DNA from 2 places in the Mesorhizobium sp. LNHC209A00 genome. Region 2 is predicted to be linked to the other one. Evidence: riboswitches for the same ligand, from Rfam matches in the RefSeq annotation. Region 2 holds a riboswitch; the other holds the start of a gene.
The links. A riboswitch is a leader RNA that binds a small molecule or an ion and turns the genes downstream of it on or off. The one in region 2 is predicted to bind S-adenosylmethionine.
Positions count from the first base shown of each region.

Region 1: linked by a shared signal. The riboswitch ahead of X739_RS148290 (homoserine O-acetyltransferase) and the one ahead of X739_RS144120 (O-succinylhomoserine sulfhydrylase) in region 2 are both predicted to bind S-adenosylmethionine.

Region 1 is NZ_AYWT01000006.1:384,760-392,229, forward strand. Features, by position in the region: gene metW (methionine biosynthesis protein MetW) at 1-535, opposite strand, end outside; gene X739_RS148290 (homoserine O-acetyltransferase) at 656-1,825, opposite strand; SAM riboswitch at 1,943-2,020, opposite strand; gene hisC (histidinol-phosphate transaminase) at 2,158-3,267, shown strand; gene X739_RS148280 (prephenate/arogenate dehydrogenase family protein) at 3,291-4,226, shown strand; gene X739_RS148275 (sugar kinase) at 4,223-5,155, opposite strand; gene X739_RS148270 (DUF2125 domain-containing protein) at 5,159-6,157, opposite strand; gene X739_RS148265 (gamma-glutamylcyclotransferase) at 6,292-6,813, shown strand; gene X739_RS148260 (aldo/keto reductase) at 6,935-7,470, shown strand, end outside.
Region 2 is NZ_AYWT01000010.1:148,746-156,215, reverse strand. Features, by position in the region: gene X739_RS144095 (aspartate aminotransferase family protein) at 1-447, shown strand, start outside; gene argF (ornithine carbamoyltransferase) at 464-1,375, shown strand; gene X739_RS144105 (Hsp33 family molecular chaperone) at 1,523-2,554, shown strand; gene apaG (Co2+/Mg2+ efflux protein ApaG) at 2,628-3,020, opposite strand; gene X739_RS144115 (ceramide glucosyltransferase) at 3,240-4,391, shown strand; gene X739_RS144120 (O-succinylhomoserine sulfhydrylase) at 4,422-5,612, opposite strand; SAM riboswitch at 5,669-5,746, opposite strand; gene X739_RS144125 (2'-deoxycytidine 5'-triphosphate deaminase) at 5,905-6,999, shown strand; gene araD1 (AraD1 family protein) at 7,178-7,470, opposite strand, start outside.

The DNA.
Region 1 (7,470 bases), on a different contig from region 2:
CGTTGGCGTCGAGCGCGGTCGCCTTCTCCACTGTCGCGCCAAGCTCTTCGCACAAGTTGACGAAGTCGCGGATCGTGCAGAAGTGGATGTTGGGCGTGTCGTACCAAGAATAGGGCAGGTCGCTGGTCACAGGCATGCGGCCCTTGACGAACAGCGATAGGCGCACCCGCCAGTGACCGAAATTGGGGAAGGACACGATCGCCCGGTTGCCGATCCTGAGCAGCTCGTCGAGCACCAGCTTCGGGTTGCGGGTGGCCTGCAGGGTCTGCGACAGAACGACGAAGTCAAAGCCCTTGTCGGGATAGAATTCGAGATCGATGTCGGCATCGCCCTGGATGACACTGAGACCGCGCGCCACGCATTCGTTGACGCCACGCTGCGACAGCTCGAGACCACGACCGTCGACGTGCTTGGTGTCTTGCAGCAATTCGAGCAACGAGCCGTCGCCCGAGCCGACGTCGAGCACACGCGATTGCGGCGGGATGAGGTTGGCGACGACCTCAAGGTCGACGCGCTGGCTGCCGTTGACGCTCATGGCTTCGGCTCCGGAACGGCGCATGACCTTGGTCCGAAAAGTCCGCAACTTTTCAGGGTCATGGCTTCGCCTTTCTGTTGGCGCATGACCTTGGTCCGAAAAGTCCGCGACTTTTCAGGGTCATGCGCTGAGCCCCCTGGCGCGCGCGGCCGAGCCGATGAAGCCGTTGATGGCGGCAAACAGTTCCGGCTCGTCGAGCAGGAAGGCGTCGTGGCCGCGATCGGTCTCGATCTCGACGAAGGATACCGAGGCGCCGGCGGCGTTGAGTGCGTGGACGATGGAGCGGCTCTCTTCGGTCGGGAACAGCCAGTCCGATGTGAAGGACACCAGGCAAAAGCGGGTTTTCGTGCCGGCGAAGGCGTCGGCCAGCCGGCCGCCATGGTCGGCGGCGAGGTCAAAATAATCCATCGACCGCGTCATGTAGAGATAGGAGTTTGCATCGAAGCGGTCGACGAAGGTCATGCCCTGGTGGCGCAGATAGCTCTCGATCTGGAAGTCGGCATCGAAGCCGAAGGTCAGCGCTTCGCGGTCCTGCAAATTGCGGCCGAATTTGCGGTGCAGGGCGGCTTCCGACAGATAGGTGATGTGGGCGGCCATACGCGCCACCGCCAGCCCTTTCTCCGGACGCTTGCCATGCTCGAAATATTTGCCGCCATGCCAGTCCGGATCGGCCATCACAGCTTGCCGCCCGACTTCGTGGAAGGCGATGTTCTGTGACGAATGGCGCGCCCCGGTGGCGATCGGCAGCGCCGAGAACACGCGCTCGGGATAGCTCGACGCCCATTCCAGAACCTGCATGCCGCCCATCGAGCCACCGAGCACGCAGAAAAGTTTCTCGATGCCGAAATGGTCGATCAGCATCTGCTGCGCGCGCACCATGTCACGGATGGTGATGACCGGCAGGTCGAGGCCATAGGGTTTACCCGTTGCCGCGTTGGTCGAGGCCGGACCGGTGGAACCCAGGCAGCCGCCGATGACATTGGAGCAGATGACGAAGAAACGGCTGGTATCGATGATCTTGCCCGGTCCGATCAGCACTTCCCACCAACCGGGCTTGCCGGTTACCGGATTGGTGCTGGCGACATGCTGGTCACCGGTCAGCGCATGACAGACGAGGATGGCATTGGAACGGGCATCGTTCAGCGTGCCATAGGTCTGGTAGGCGATCTGGAACGGCGACAGCAGCGTGCCGGCGTCGAGCTTGAGCGGCTTGTCGGGCCCGAACCGCAACACCGGGCTCGACGGTTGGTCGGCCTCGTTGTTGGTCTTTCCTGCACGCAGAGCGGCCATCACGTCCCTCTTGCTGCACCGTGCGCTCGTGGAAATCGCTACCGATCTCCGCCGCCGATGCGTCCGTCCGTCCGGTCGCGGACAACAAAAAACCGGCATTGCCTTCGCAAAGCCGGTTACGTCACGCAAACGGCCCTTTAGCGAATTGTTTAACGTGGCTGCAAGCCGACCGGCCAAATCACCACGGAACTGTCATCGTCTTTCTAGAACCCGCCTGCCTCGCCGTCAATGGCGGCGGCTGGCACCACTGCCACCTCTCGACATTGCGTGCCATGGCTTGTATTTCCGCAGCGGCCTCCGGATGGAGGCGTTTTCGACGGAATTTGCAAGATATGAACCAGACACCGGATCAGGCACGTCCAACTCCGCGCGCGGGCATCATGGACATAGAAGCCTATGTGCCCGGCAAAAGCTCGGCACCCGCCGGTGTCGCCAAGGTCTACAAGCTGTCGTCGAACGAGAATCCGCTTGGGCCTTCGCCGAAGGCGATCGAGGCCGCGCGCGAAGTCGCCGGCAAGCTCGACATCTATCCCGACGGTACCGCCAGGCGGTTGCGCGAGGCAATCGCCGAGGTGCATGGCCTCAACGCGCAAAACATCATCTGCTCCAATGGGTCGGACGAAATCCTCGGCCTGTTGGCGCAGACCTATCTCGCGCCCGGCGACGAGGCTATGTTCACCGAGCACGCCTTCATGGTCTACAAGATCTACATCCAGTCGGCAGGCGCTACCCCGGTCGTGGTCAAGGAGACCAACGAGCGCGCCGACATCGATGCGATGCTGGCGGCCGTCACGCCGCGCACGAAAATCGTGTTCCTGGCCAACCCCAACAACCCGACCGGCACCTATGTGCCGTTCCAGGAGGTGCGCCGCCTTCACGCCGGACTGCCGGGAAACGTGCTTCTGGTGCTCGACGCGGCCTACGCCGAATATGTTCGCCGCAACGATTACGAAGCCGGCATTGAGCTGGCCGGCAGCGCCGAGAACGTGGTGATGACCCGCACCTTCTCCAAGATCGGGCTGGGTGGCGCGCGCATCGGCTGGATGTATGGTCCCCTGCATATCGTCGACGCCATCAATCGTGTGCGCGGCCCCTTCAACGTCAATGCTACAGCGATCGAGGCAGGCATCGCCGCGATCCGCGACCGTGCCCATGTCGAGCGAAGCGTGGCGCATAACGAGACCTGGCTCACCTGGCTGAGCGGCGAAATGGCCGGGCTGGGGCTGCGCGTGACGCCGAGCGTCGGCAATTTCCTGCTCATTCATTTTCCCGACGATCAGAAGCATTCCGCGGCGGCGGCTGACGATTATCTGAGCGCGCGCGGCTATATATTGCGGCGCGTTTCAGGCTACGGCTTTCCCAACGCGCTTCGCATGACGGTCGGTACCGAAGAGGCCAATCGCGGCGTTGTCGCCGCGCTCACGACATTCCTGAAAAGCTAGAACGTCTGAAAAGCTGGAACACCATGGCATCACCGATGTTCGAAAAGATCGCGCTGGTCGGCATTGGCCTGATCGGCTCGTCTCTGGCCCGCGTCATCCGACGCGAGGGTTTGGCTCGCCATGTCGCCATCTCGACGCGCAGCCCGGCAACGCTTAAGCGAGCCGAGGAACTGGGCCTTGGCGATTCCTACACCACCGATGCCGAGGACGCGGTGCGTGATGCCGATCTGGTCGTTGTCTCGGTGCCGGTCGGCTCATCCGGAGCTGTTGCGGAGGAAATCGCGCCGGCGCTGAAAAAGGGGGCGATCCTCACCGATGTCGGCTCGACCAAGGCCTCGGTTATCGCGCAGATGCAGCCGCATGTGCCGGAAGGCGTCCATTTCATTCCCGGCCATCCGCTGGCGGGCACCGAAAAATCCGGCCCGGATGCCGGATTTGCCGACCTGTTCGACAATCGCTGGTGCATCTTCACGCCGGTGCCGGGCACCGATCCGGATGCGCTGGAACGGCTGTCGGAATTCTGGCGCCGCTGCGGCGCCAACATCGACACGATGGACCCGCAGCATCACGACATGACGCTGGCCATCGTCTCGCATCTGCCGCACATCATCGCCTACAACATCGTCGGCACCGCCGACGATCTGGAATCGGTGACCAAGACGGAAGTGATCAAATATTCCGCCTCCGGTTTTCGCGATTTCACGCGTCTGGCTGCCTCCGATCCGACCATGTGGCGAGACGTGTGCCTGCACAACAAGGATGCCATCCTGGAGATGTTGGCGCGGTTCTCGGAAGACCTGGCGTTCCTGCAGCGCGCCATCCGCTGGGGGGACGGCGACAAACTCTTCGACCTGTTCACCCGCACACGCGCCGTGCGCCGCTCGATCATCGAGGCGGGCCAAGATATCGACGCGCCTGATTTTGGCCGCCAGGCGGTCGAGCATCCGGCAAAGAGCTAGGTGATTTTAACCGGCCAGGCCGTTGCCATCATGGCGAGCGTCTCCGCCCGATCGGGCGCGCCCAGCCGGCCGCCGAAGCGCAGGCACTTGAGCGCGGCGGCCGCGCTGGCAAAGCGCAGTGCGTGCTCGACCGCCATGGCTTCCGCCAGCCCGACGGCAAAGGCGCCATGAAAGACATCGCCGGCGGCCAGCGTATCGACCGCCTTGATCCTCGGTGCCTCGACATGGCGGGATGATCCGGTGCTTCGCTCGAACCACCAGGTACCCGCCGCGCCGCCGGTGACCGCGACGAACGCATCGGTGCGAGACGCCAGATCGATGCAGGCGGTCTCCAGATCCAGCGCGTGGCCGCATATGATGCGGACCGCCGGCTCGGAGGCGACGATGTGCGAGGCCAGCGGCAATAATCGCTCCAGTACCGCCAGGGGCGCGGTATCGGCATCGAGTATAGCTGGGCGGCCGGCGGCGCGCGCCGCCTTCAGGGCAAGTGCCGCGGCGCCCGGCCAGCGCACGTCGGCCAGTACCGTGTCGAATGCCGTTATGTCGGTGAACGGCAAAACCTCGGGATCAGCCTGAGCGCGCGCGTCGTAGAAAGGCACGATGATCCGCTCGCCATGCGCATCGACCAGGATCGAGGCCAGTGCCGAGCGGGCGCCGCTGACGCGGCGTACATGGCTGCAATCGACGCCTTCGGCCTCTATCCCGGCAATCAGCAGATCGCCGACCGGATCGTCGCCGGCGCTCGCCCATAGCGACACCTCGGCACCCAGGCGATGCGCGGCGCAGGCCGCGCTCGTGGCCATGCCCGAGGCGATCTGGACGCCGTCCGAGGCGATGAACTTTCCTTGATGCGTGGGCAGCGATTCGACACGAAGAATAGTGTCAAGCGTCAGTGCGCCGACGCTCAGGAGCTTTGCCGGCCTCTCCATCCGTTAGTTGACCGGTTTGATCTTGCCCAGCGGAATGAAGCCAAGGGACGCCTTGCCCTTGATCACTTTCAGCGGCATCGACGGTTCGCTGCCAAGCAGTGCCAGGGCGCCAAAACCCTGCTCGATCGCATTCTTCTGCTCGGGTATGGCGCCAGCAAGAATAGATGCCACTGCCTTGGGATCCTTGATCCTAATCATCAGGTCGGCGTCGACCAAGCCTTCGGCATCGACCGACAGCGGCCCGGAAACGGTCACGCGCGCCGTGCCGGACGACAGATCGAGGTTTCGGATTTCGATCCGCTGGCCGCGCAGGCTTTTCACCTGCGTGCCGATCAGCGCCACGCCGTTCTTCAGTGTCACGTCGCCGCTGGCATCGAGCGCCGGCAACACCCGCCCGCCGATCGCGTCGGCATCGATCTCGAGATCGCCAAAGCTGCCGACATAGTCGAGATCGCCGTTGTTGGGCTGCAACTGGCCTGACGCTTTGCCGGCACTGAACAGTTCCACCGGATCGGTGTCGTCGGCCGGGTCGGTCTGGCCCGACAGGCCCTCGGCCTGCAGCGCTACACGCCGCGGCAGCGGGTACCACAATTTGACGTTGGCCTGCAGATTGTCCCAGTCGATCCAGAGAGGCATCATGCCGGGGACTGAGGTCCGGAGCGGACCGCGTAGATTGGCAACAGGCGACAAAGGGTGGACAATCTGAGCGACGGCGTTGAAGGAGCCGGCCGAGGCGGCAATGTTTTTGGCATCGTCTTCATACGCCAGACTGTCGCAGGAGAGCGTGAAGCTCAGGGGATAGCCACCGACCTGGAGATTGGCGCAACCGGCCTCGATCCCGCTCTTGTTGAGCGTGGCAACCACCTTGCCGGCCTCGGACCGGACCCTGTTGGCAAGATAGAACCAGCCGGCGCTGTAAACGGCGAACAGCACGAGGATGAACGTGGCAAGCCACCACAGCCGGCGACGGTTACCCGGTTGGCGTTCGTCACTTGACGTCATGCTTTGGCTCTCATTAACGCATGGATGGTGTGGACGGATTCTCAGGTTCCGAACACTAGGTAGACAGAGATGGATGGAAAAAACACCGGTTACCGGTGCGGTGCTGCCATTCTTTTACAATCAGGCGCGGTGATATGGGCGATTTTTGGGTGTTCGGCTACGGTTCGCTGATCTGGCGGCCGGGTTTCGCTCATGTCGGGACACGACGCGCCCGTCTGAATGGCTATCGCCGCTCGCTCTGCGTCTATTCCTTCGTCCATCGCGGCACCCGCCAGCGGCCCGGACTGGTGCTTGGACTGGACCATGGCGGCTCCTGCGTCGGCCTCGCGTACCGCGTGCCTGGCGAATTGCGCGACGAGGTCATTGCCTATCTGCGCGAGCGCGAACTCGTCACCAGCGTCTATCTCGAGCGGACGCTCAAGGTTCGCCTCGACGGCGGTGGCGCGGTGGAAGCCGTGGCCTACATCGTCGACCGCAAGCACGAGCAATATGCGGGCGCGCTGGACGCGGCGGATGCGGCGGCCGTGGTGCGCGGCGCGGTCGGCCGGTCCGGCGACAACGAGGATTATGTGCTGAGCACGCTGAAGCATCTGAAAGCGCTCGAGATTCGCGATCACTGGCTGGAGGACGTGGCGCACCGGATAGCGACTTTGTGAAGCCTGGCTCCGCGGAAAAGGTGGCCAGGCCTTTGACGTCGATGCGGCAAGACCTAGGTTAGGGTCCGAACCCAGCCAGCGGGCGGCATCCGCCCGGTCCCAATCATCACGGAGATCCGTCTTGCATAAACGCCGTCTCGGTCGCACCGACCTTTCCATCGCGCCGCTGGTTCTGGGTGGCAATGTCTTCGGCTGGACCGCCGATGAGAAGACTTCTTTCGATCTGCTCGATCGCTTTGTCGGGGCTGGCCTCAATGCCATCGACACGGCCGACGCCTATTCGCGCTGGGTTCCCGGCAACAAGGGCGGTGAATCGGAAACCATCATCGGCAAATGGATGAAGGATCGTGGCAATCGCGACAAGGTCGTGGTGATCACCAAGGTCGGCTCGGACATGGGGCAGGGCCACAAGGACCTGTCGGCCGCCTATATCGAAAAGGCGGTCGATGCATCGCTGAAGCGGCTGCAGACCGAGTTCATCGACCTTTACCTGTCGCACTGGCCGGATCCGACCACGCCCTATGAGGAAACCCTCGGCGTCTATGAGAAACTGCTCGCCAAGGGCAAGATCCGCTATGCCGGCTGTTCCAACCTCGACGCCGGCCAGTTGCGCGCGGCACTTGACGTGGCAAGCCTGCGCGGCCTGCCGCGCTATGA
Region 2 (7,470 bases):
ATGGGCGCCTGCCTTGCCACCGACGAGGCCGCCGTCGGCATGACCGCCGGCGTGCACGGCACCACATTCGGCGGCAATCCGCTGGCAATGGCGGTCGGCAACGCCGTGCTCGACGTCGTTCTGGAAGACGGCTTTCTGGAGGATGTCCAGCGCAAGGCGCTGCTGATGAAGCAGGGGCTAGCCTCGATAGCCGACGAATTCCCGGAAATTGTCGAGGATATCCGGGGCACCGGGCTGATGCTCGGCCTTAAATGCGCGATGCCCAACGGCAAGGTAAACATGGCGCTGCGCGACCAGCATTTGCTGGCCGTTCAGGCCGGCGACAACGTCATTCGCCTGCTGCCACCGCTCACCGTCACCGACGCCGAGATTCACGAAGCGCTCAACCGCATCCGCGCCGGCGCCAAGGGCCTGTCGGAGGCGATCGCCTCCGCCGCCGCGAAGTAATCCGGAACCATTCCTGATGTCAGTTCGCCATTTCACCGATCTTTCCACCGTTTCCGAAGGCGATTTGCGCTTCATGCTGGATGATGCGGTAACGCGAAAGGCGCGTCTCAAGGCCGGCGAGCGGACCAAGCCGCTCGAAGGCAAGGTGCTGGCCATGATCTTCGACAAGCCGTCGACGCGCACGCGCGTTTCTTTCGACGTCGGCATGCGCCAGCTCGGCGGCGAGACCATCATGCTGACCGGCACCGAGATGCAGCTCGGCCGCTCCGAAACCATCGCCGACACCGCCAAGGTGCTGTCGCGCTACGTCGATGCGATCATGATCCGCACCACCTCGCATGAGCGGCTGCTGGAACTGACCGAGAATGCCACCGTTCCGGTGATCAACGGCCTGACCGACGACACCCACCCGTGCCAGCTGATGGCCGACATCATGACCTTCGAGGAGCATCGCGGTCCGGTTGCCGGCAAGACGATTGCCTGGACCGGCGACGGCAACAATGTGCTGCACTCACTGCTTGAGGCCTCGGCACGGTTCCGCTTCAATCTCAACGTCGCCGTGCCCGAAGGCAGCGAACCGGCGCAGAAGCATATCGACTGGTCAAAGGCGCATGGCGGCAAGCTGTATTTCACCCGCTCGCCCGAGGAAGCCGTCGACCAGGCCGACTGCATCGTCACCGACTGCTGGGTGTCGATGGGACAGGAACACCGTGCTCGCGGCCACAATGTCTTCTCGCCCTATCAGGTCAACGCGGCGCTGATGGCCAAGGCCAAGCCGGATGCATTGTTCATGCACTGCCTGCCGGCCCATCGCGGCGAGGAAGTAACCGACGAGGTCATCGACGGGCCGCATTCGGTGGTCTTCGACGAGGCCGAGAACCGGCTCCATGCCCAGAAGGCGGTGCTTGCCTGGTGCCTCGGTGCTTAGAGTGTTTCGGTGCTTAGAGCGTCTTGGTGCTTGAAGTGTCTTGGGCGCCCGAAATGCCCAGGCGCTTGATCTGCGGCGGCGCGATGCCTATCTGCGCCGCATCACGCAAATCAAGCGCGTTTGGACGCATGTGCCCACCAGGGCCGCATGGCCGCGCCCTGGAGCTTTGTCATGTTGGAAAGCCATCTAGTGACTGAACATCACCCCAAACTCGGCGAGTTCGGCTATGCCGGCGACGATCACGTCGTTCCCTTCGAGGTCGGTCCGCTCGACGTGCGCGGCCGCACGGTCCAGCTTGGGCCGATGCTCGACGCCATCCTTGGCCGCCACGATTATCCCGAGCCGGTCGCCCGCCTGCTGGCGGAAGCCTGTGTGCTGACCGTTCTGCTCGGCACCTCGCTCAAATTCGAAGGCAAGTTCATCCTGCAGACCCGTACCGACGGGCCTGTCGACATGCTGGTCGCGGACTTTTCCACGCCCTCGGCACTGCGCGCCTACGCACGCTTCGATGCGGATCGGCTCGAAGCACTGGTCGCCGCAGGTGAGACGTCCCAGCAGACGCTGCTTGGCAGCGGCGTGCTGGCGCTGACCATCGACCAGGGCGCTCATACGCAGCGTTATCAAGGCATCGTCCAGCTCGATGGCGAAACGCTGGAAGATGCGGCACGCACCTATTTCCGTCAGTCGGAACAGATCCCGACCGATATCAGGCTCTCGGTCGCCAAGCTGCTGACCCCCGGTGTCGGCGGCGCGCGCGAGCAATGGCGCGCCGGCGGCATCCTGGCGCAGTTCCTGCCGCAATCGCCCGAGCGCATGCGCATTCCGGACCTGCCGGGTGGGGACGGCGATCCGCGCGAGCAAGTCCACGATCCGGCCGATAATTCCTGGCAGGAACTCCTGGCGTTGCTAGGCACCATCGAGCCGACCGAATTGACCGACCCGACCATCGGCGCCGAGCGGCTGCTTTATCGCCTCTTCCATGAGCATGGCGTGCGCGTCTTCGGCGGCGTTCCCGTCGCCGACCAGTGCTCATGCTCCCGCGACAAGATCCGTGGCATCCTCGAAGGCTTCTCCGCGCAGGAGATCAAGGACAGCACCGAGGATGGCGGCATCCATGTCGCGTGCGAATTCTGCTCGACGCAGTACGACTTCGACCCAGCCGAGTTTGCGGCTCAGTAAGGCCTTTCCTTCTCCCCGTTCCGCGGGGAGAAGGTGCCCGAAGGGCGGCTGAGGGCAGCGTGACCGTCGGCCCTCAGTTCACCGTGCGCCTTGTCCCCGGCAGATCGAGCGAGAAGGCTGGGATGGCGATGTCGAACGTCTCGCCGCGCTTGTTGCGCATCGTGTAGCGTCCGACCATGATCCCGGAGGGTGTCGAGAGCGGGCAGCCGGACGTGTACTGATAGCTGTCGCCGGGATTGAGTTCCGGCTGGTCGCCGACAACGCCCGGCCCGCGCACCTCCTCGACCCGGCCGGCACCATCGGTGATATGCCAATAGCGCGACAGAAGCTGCACGAACTCGTCAGACTGGTTGTCGATCGTTATCTGATAGCCCCAGACGTAGCGGTTCTCCTGGGGATCCGAACGATCCTCCAGATAGAACGGCCTGACCTGCACTTCGATGTTGCGCGTCACGGCGCGGTACATGAGCGGCTCCAAAACAATCCGACGACTTTCGACGCTCGCGGTGAGCAGGTCAACGTGCGCGTCTTGTCGCGCCTGGGATTGAAACGCAGGTGCCGGCAAACAATGTCATTTAAGTGACACACGACAATGGTGGTGTGCGCGAACCGGGCGACTCGGCCCTCTGTCGAACTGTTGAAAACGGCCGCGACGCGGGCCGACTTCCGGAGTGACCAGATCTCGATGGAACTCACTCTCATATCCGCCTCGCTTTCGACCGCACTCATCCTCTCAAACGCTGCCAGCATCCTGCTTGCCGCTTCACAGCTGAAACGGCGCGCCACGATCGCCCCGCCGGCGGGCAGATCGCCGGCGGTGTCGATTGTCGTCCCGTCGCGCGGCGTCGAGCCCTTCACACGTGAGACGCTGGAACGCGCCTTCGCGCTCGACTGGCCACGCTACGAACTGATCTTCTGCGTCGCCCATGCCGACGACCCGGTGGTCAAACTGATAAACAGGGCGATTGCCCGGTTTCCGCAGGTGCCGGCCCGGCTGTTGATCGGCGACGACCGTGTCAGCGCCAATCCCAAGCTCAACAATTGCGTGAAAGGCTGGGAAGCGGCGCGCCACGACTGGGTCATTCTTGCCGATTCCAACGTTCTGATGCCTAGGGACTACGTCGAGCACATGATGGCGGCGTGGCGGCACGGTACCGGCCTTGTCTGCTCGACGCCGATCGGCTCCAGGCCAGATGGTTTCTGGGCCGACGTCGAATGCGCCTTCCTGAACACATTGCAGGCCCGCTGGCAGTATGCCGGCGAGGCGCTCGGCCTCGGCTTCGCGCAGGGCAAGAGCATGCTGTGGAACAAGCCGATGCTGGACGCCAATGGCGGCATCCGCGCGCTGGCCGCCGAGATCGCCGAGGACGCCGCCGCGACCAAGCTGGTGAACGGCCTCGGCCTGCGTGTCAACCTCGTTGCGGCGCCCTTCGAGCAGCCGCTCGGCCAGCGCACGTTTGGCGAGATCTGGTCGCGCCAGGCCCGCTGGGCGCGCCTGCGCCGCGTCACCTTCCCGCTGTTCTTCGCGCCCGAGATCCTGACTGGTGCGGCGGTCCCGCTGGTTCTTGCGCTGGTTGCGGCGGGGAGCGCCGGCGTCAGCCTCTGGGCGACCGCGATTGCCGTGCTGGCGGCGTTCTATCTTCCGGAATGCGCTCTGGCCCTGGCCAAGGGTTGGCACGTCTCGACGCGCATGATCGCGGCGACGGTCGCGCGGGACGTCATGCTCCCGGCCATCTGGGCGCGCGGCTGGCTCGGCGGCGCCGTCGACTGGCGCGGCAACGCCATGACCATCCGGACCAAGACGGCGGAACTGGAGGAGACGCCGTCGAGCGCCTGATCGCTGCTGACGACGCTGCCTGGACGAAACCTATTTGGCGGCCTTCAACGCTTGCGCGATATCTTCCAGCAGATCGTCCGTATCCTCCAGGCCGACCGACAGCCTGAGCGTACCGGGCCCGATGCCGAGTTCGGCGCGGGCCTCGTCGCTCAAATTCTTGTGGGTGGTCGTCGCCGGGTGGGTGATCAGGCTCTTGGCATCGCCCAGATTGTTCGAGATCAGCACGATGTCGAGGGCGTTCTGCAGGGCGAAGGCCGCCGGCTTGCCGCCCTTGACGTCGAGGCAGATCAGCGTCGAGCCACCCGACATCTGCTTCTTGACGATATCGGCCTGCGGGTGGTCGGCGCGGCCGGGATAGATGACGCGGGCGATCTGCGGCTGCTCGGCCAGGAAGTCGGCGATCTTGCCGGCGCTCTCGGTCTGCTGGCGCACGCGCAGCGGCAAGGTCTCGAGGCCCTTCAGCAAGGTCCAGGCGTTGAACGGCGACAGGCTGGGGCCGGTGTGGCGGAAATAGTCGTGCAGGTTCTCGTCGATCCACTTCTTGTCCGACAGGATGACGCCGCCCAGGCAGCGGCCCTGGCCGTCAATATGCTTGGTGGCCGAGTAGACGACGATGTGCGCACCAAGCTGCAATGGCTTCTGCTGTAGGGGCGTGGCGAAGACATTGTCGACGACCAGCCGCGCGCCGATCGAATTGGCAAGCGAGGCGACGGCGGCGATGTCGACGACCTCGAGCGTCGGGTTGGTCGGGCTCTCCAGGAAGAACAGCTTGGTGTTCGGCCTGACCGCCTTTTCCCAATTGGCGATCTCGGTGCCGTCGACCAAGGTCGCCTCGATGCCATAGCGCGGCGCCAGTGTCTCGACCACCCAGCGACAGGAGCCGAACAGCGCGCGCGCCGCCACGATGTGGTCGCCGGCCTTGACGCTGCACAGAAGGGCAGCCGTCACCGCCGCCATGCCCGACGCCGTGGCGCGCGCGTCTTCGGCGCCTTCAAGCGCGCACATGCGCTTTTCGAACATGTCGACGGTCGGGTTGGCGTAGCGCGAATAGATGAAACCAGGCTCTTCGCCCTTGAAGCGGGCTTCGGCGGCCTGCGCCGTCTGATAGACATAACCCTGGGTCAGGTACATCGCCTCGGAGGTTTCGCCGAAGCCGGAACGCAGGGTTCCGCCATGCACGAGTGCCGTCTGAGGTTTCCAGTTGCGCTTCTTGGTGCTCATCGCTTTGTTCCAGACACAAAAAAACCGGCCGCGAAAGTCGCAACCGGTCCATACGGCCTTGCGGCCCGACGGTCCTTTAGCGACTTGTTTAACGTGGCTGCAAGCCGACCGGCCAAATCACCACGGGATAACGACCCTTTAGACCCGCGCCACGCTTGCGTCAATTGCCGGCTTCATTAAGACGTTTGTACCAAGGCAGGTTCCGCAAAAGTGCCCGGCGGTTTTGCGGCAAGAACCTGCAACAAACAAGAATCTGCAACCAAAGAGACCAGTCTTGGGGCGGAGCCAGACTTTGCGGCAGACAGGCATTCTTCCCGATCAGGACATTTCGGCGCTGTTCCGGTCCGGCGCGCTGAAGTCGCAGCGTGCACTCGATGCCGACCAGATCCAGCCGGCGAGCCTTGATCTCAGATTGGGCGAAAAGGCCTGGCGGGTTCGCGCCTCGTTCCTGCCCGGTCCCAACCACAAGGTGTCGGAAAAGCTCGATCGGCTGCAACTGCACGAGATCAGCCTGACCGAAGGCGCGGTCCTCGAAACCGGCTGCGTCTATATTGTGCCGCTGCTCGAAAGTCTGGTCCTGCCGGCTGACATTTCGGCCTCGGCCAATCCGAAGAGCTCGACCGGGCGGCTCGACATCTTCACCCGCGTCATGACCGATCGGGGCCACGAGTTCGATAAGATCGCCGCCGGCTACAACGGTCCGCTCTATCTCGAGGTCAGCCCGCGCACCTTTCCGATCATCGCGCGCACGGGTTCGCGCCTGTCCCAGATACGCTTTCGCACCGGCAACGCGCTGCTCTCGGAAGCCGAGTTGCATGACCTGCATCGTGCCGAGATGCTGGTCGCCACGGAGCCGCCAAACATTTCCGGCGGCGGCATCGCGCTGTCGATCGACCTCAATGGCGACAAGGATGGGTTGGTCGGCTATCGCGGCAAGCACCACACCGGCCTCGTCGATGTCGACAAGCGCGCCGCGCAGGACGTCCTCGACTTCTGGGAACCGATCCACAAGAGCCGCGCCGGCGAACTGGTGCTCGATCCGGACGAGTTCTACATCCTCGTCAGCCAGGAAGCGGTGCATGTGCCGCCGCTCTACGCCGCCGAGATGACGCCGTTCGATCCGCTGGTCGGCGAGTTTCGTGTCCATTATGCCGGCTTTTTCGATCCGGGTTTCGGCCATTCGGCGGCCGGCGGCACCGGCAGCCGGGCGGTGCTCGAAGTGCGCAGCCACGAAGTGCCGTTCATCCTCGACCACGGCCAGATCGTCGGCCGGCTGGTCTACGAGCACATGCTGAAGCGACCACAGGCGCTCTACGGCACCGATCTCGGCTCGAACTACCAGGCGCAGGGCCTGAAGCTGTCGAAGCATTTCCGCTCCGTGCGATGAGGTCGAAGCTGCCGATCTCCCTCTTGTGGGTCCTTGTTGTGGGAGAGATGCCCGGCAGGGCAGAGGGGGCGCGAAGGATTGCGACGGCGTGACTGGAACCTATTGCTAGATCAGCGGGAGAGCGCCCCGCTCTGGCTTGCCGGCCATCCCCACGATGGGAAATCACCCGCTCATGGCTTCAAAGCGCCTTTACCGACACCTTCACCGGCTTCTCGATCTCGAGCGGGTTGCGCAGCGGCAGTCCGAAATCCCCAGCCTCGATCTCGAACACGTCGCCGGCCTCCGTCTTGATACCGTCGGCGAAGGATAGCGTCGCGGTGCCGAACATATGCACATGCACGTCGCCAGGCTGGCGGAAGGCCGAATATTTGAAGTGGTGGTGTTCGAGATTGGCGATGGTGTGGGACATGTTCGTTTCACCCGACAGGAAGGGCTTTTCCCACAAAGCCTTGCCGTCGCGCAGGATGCGCG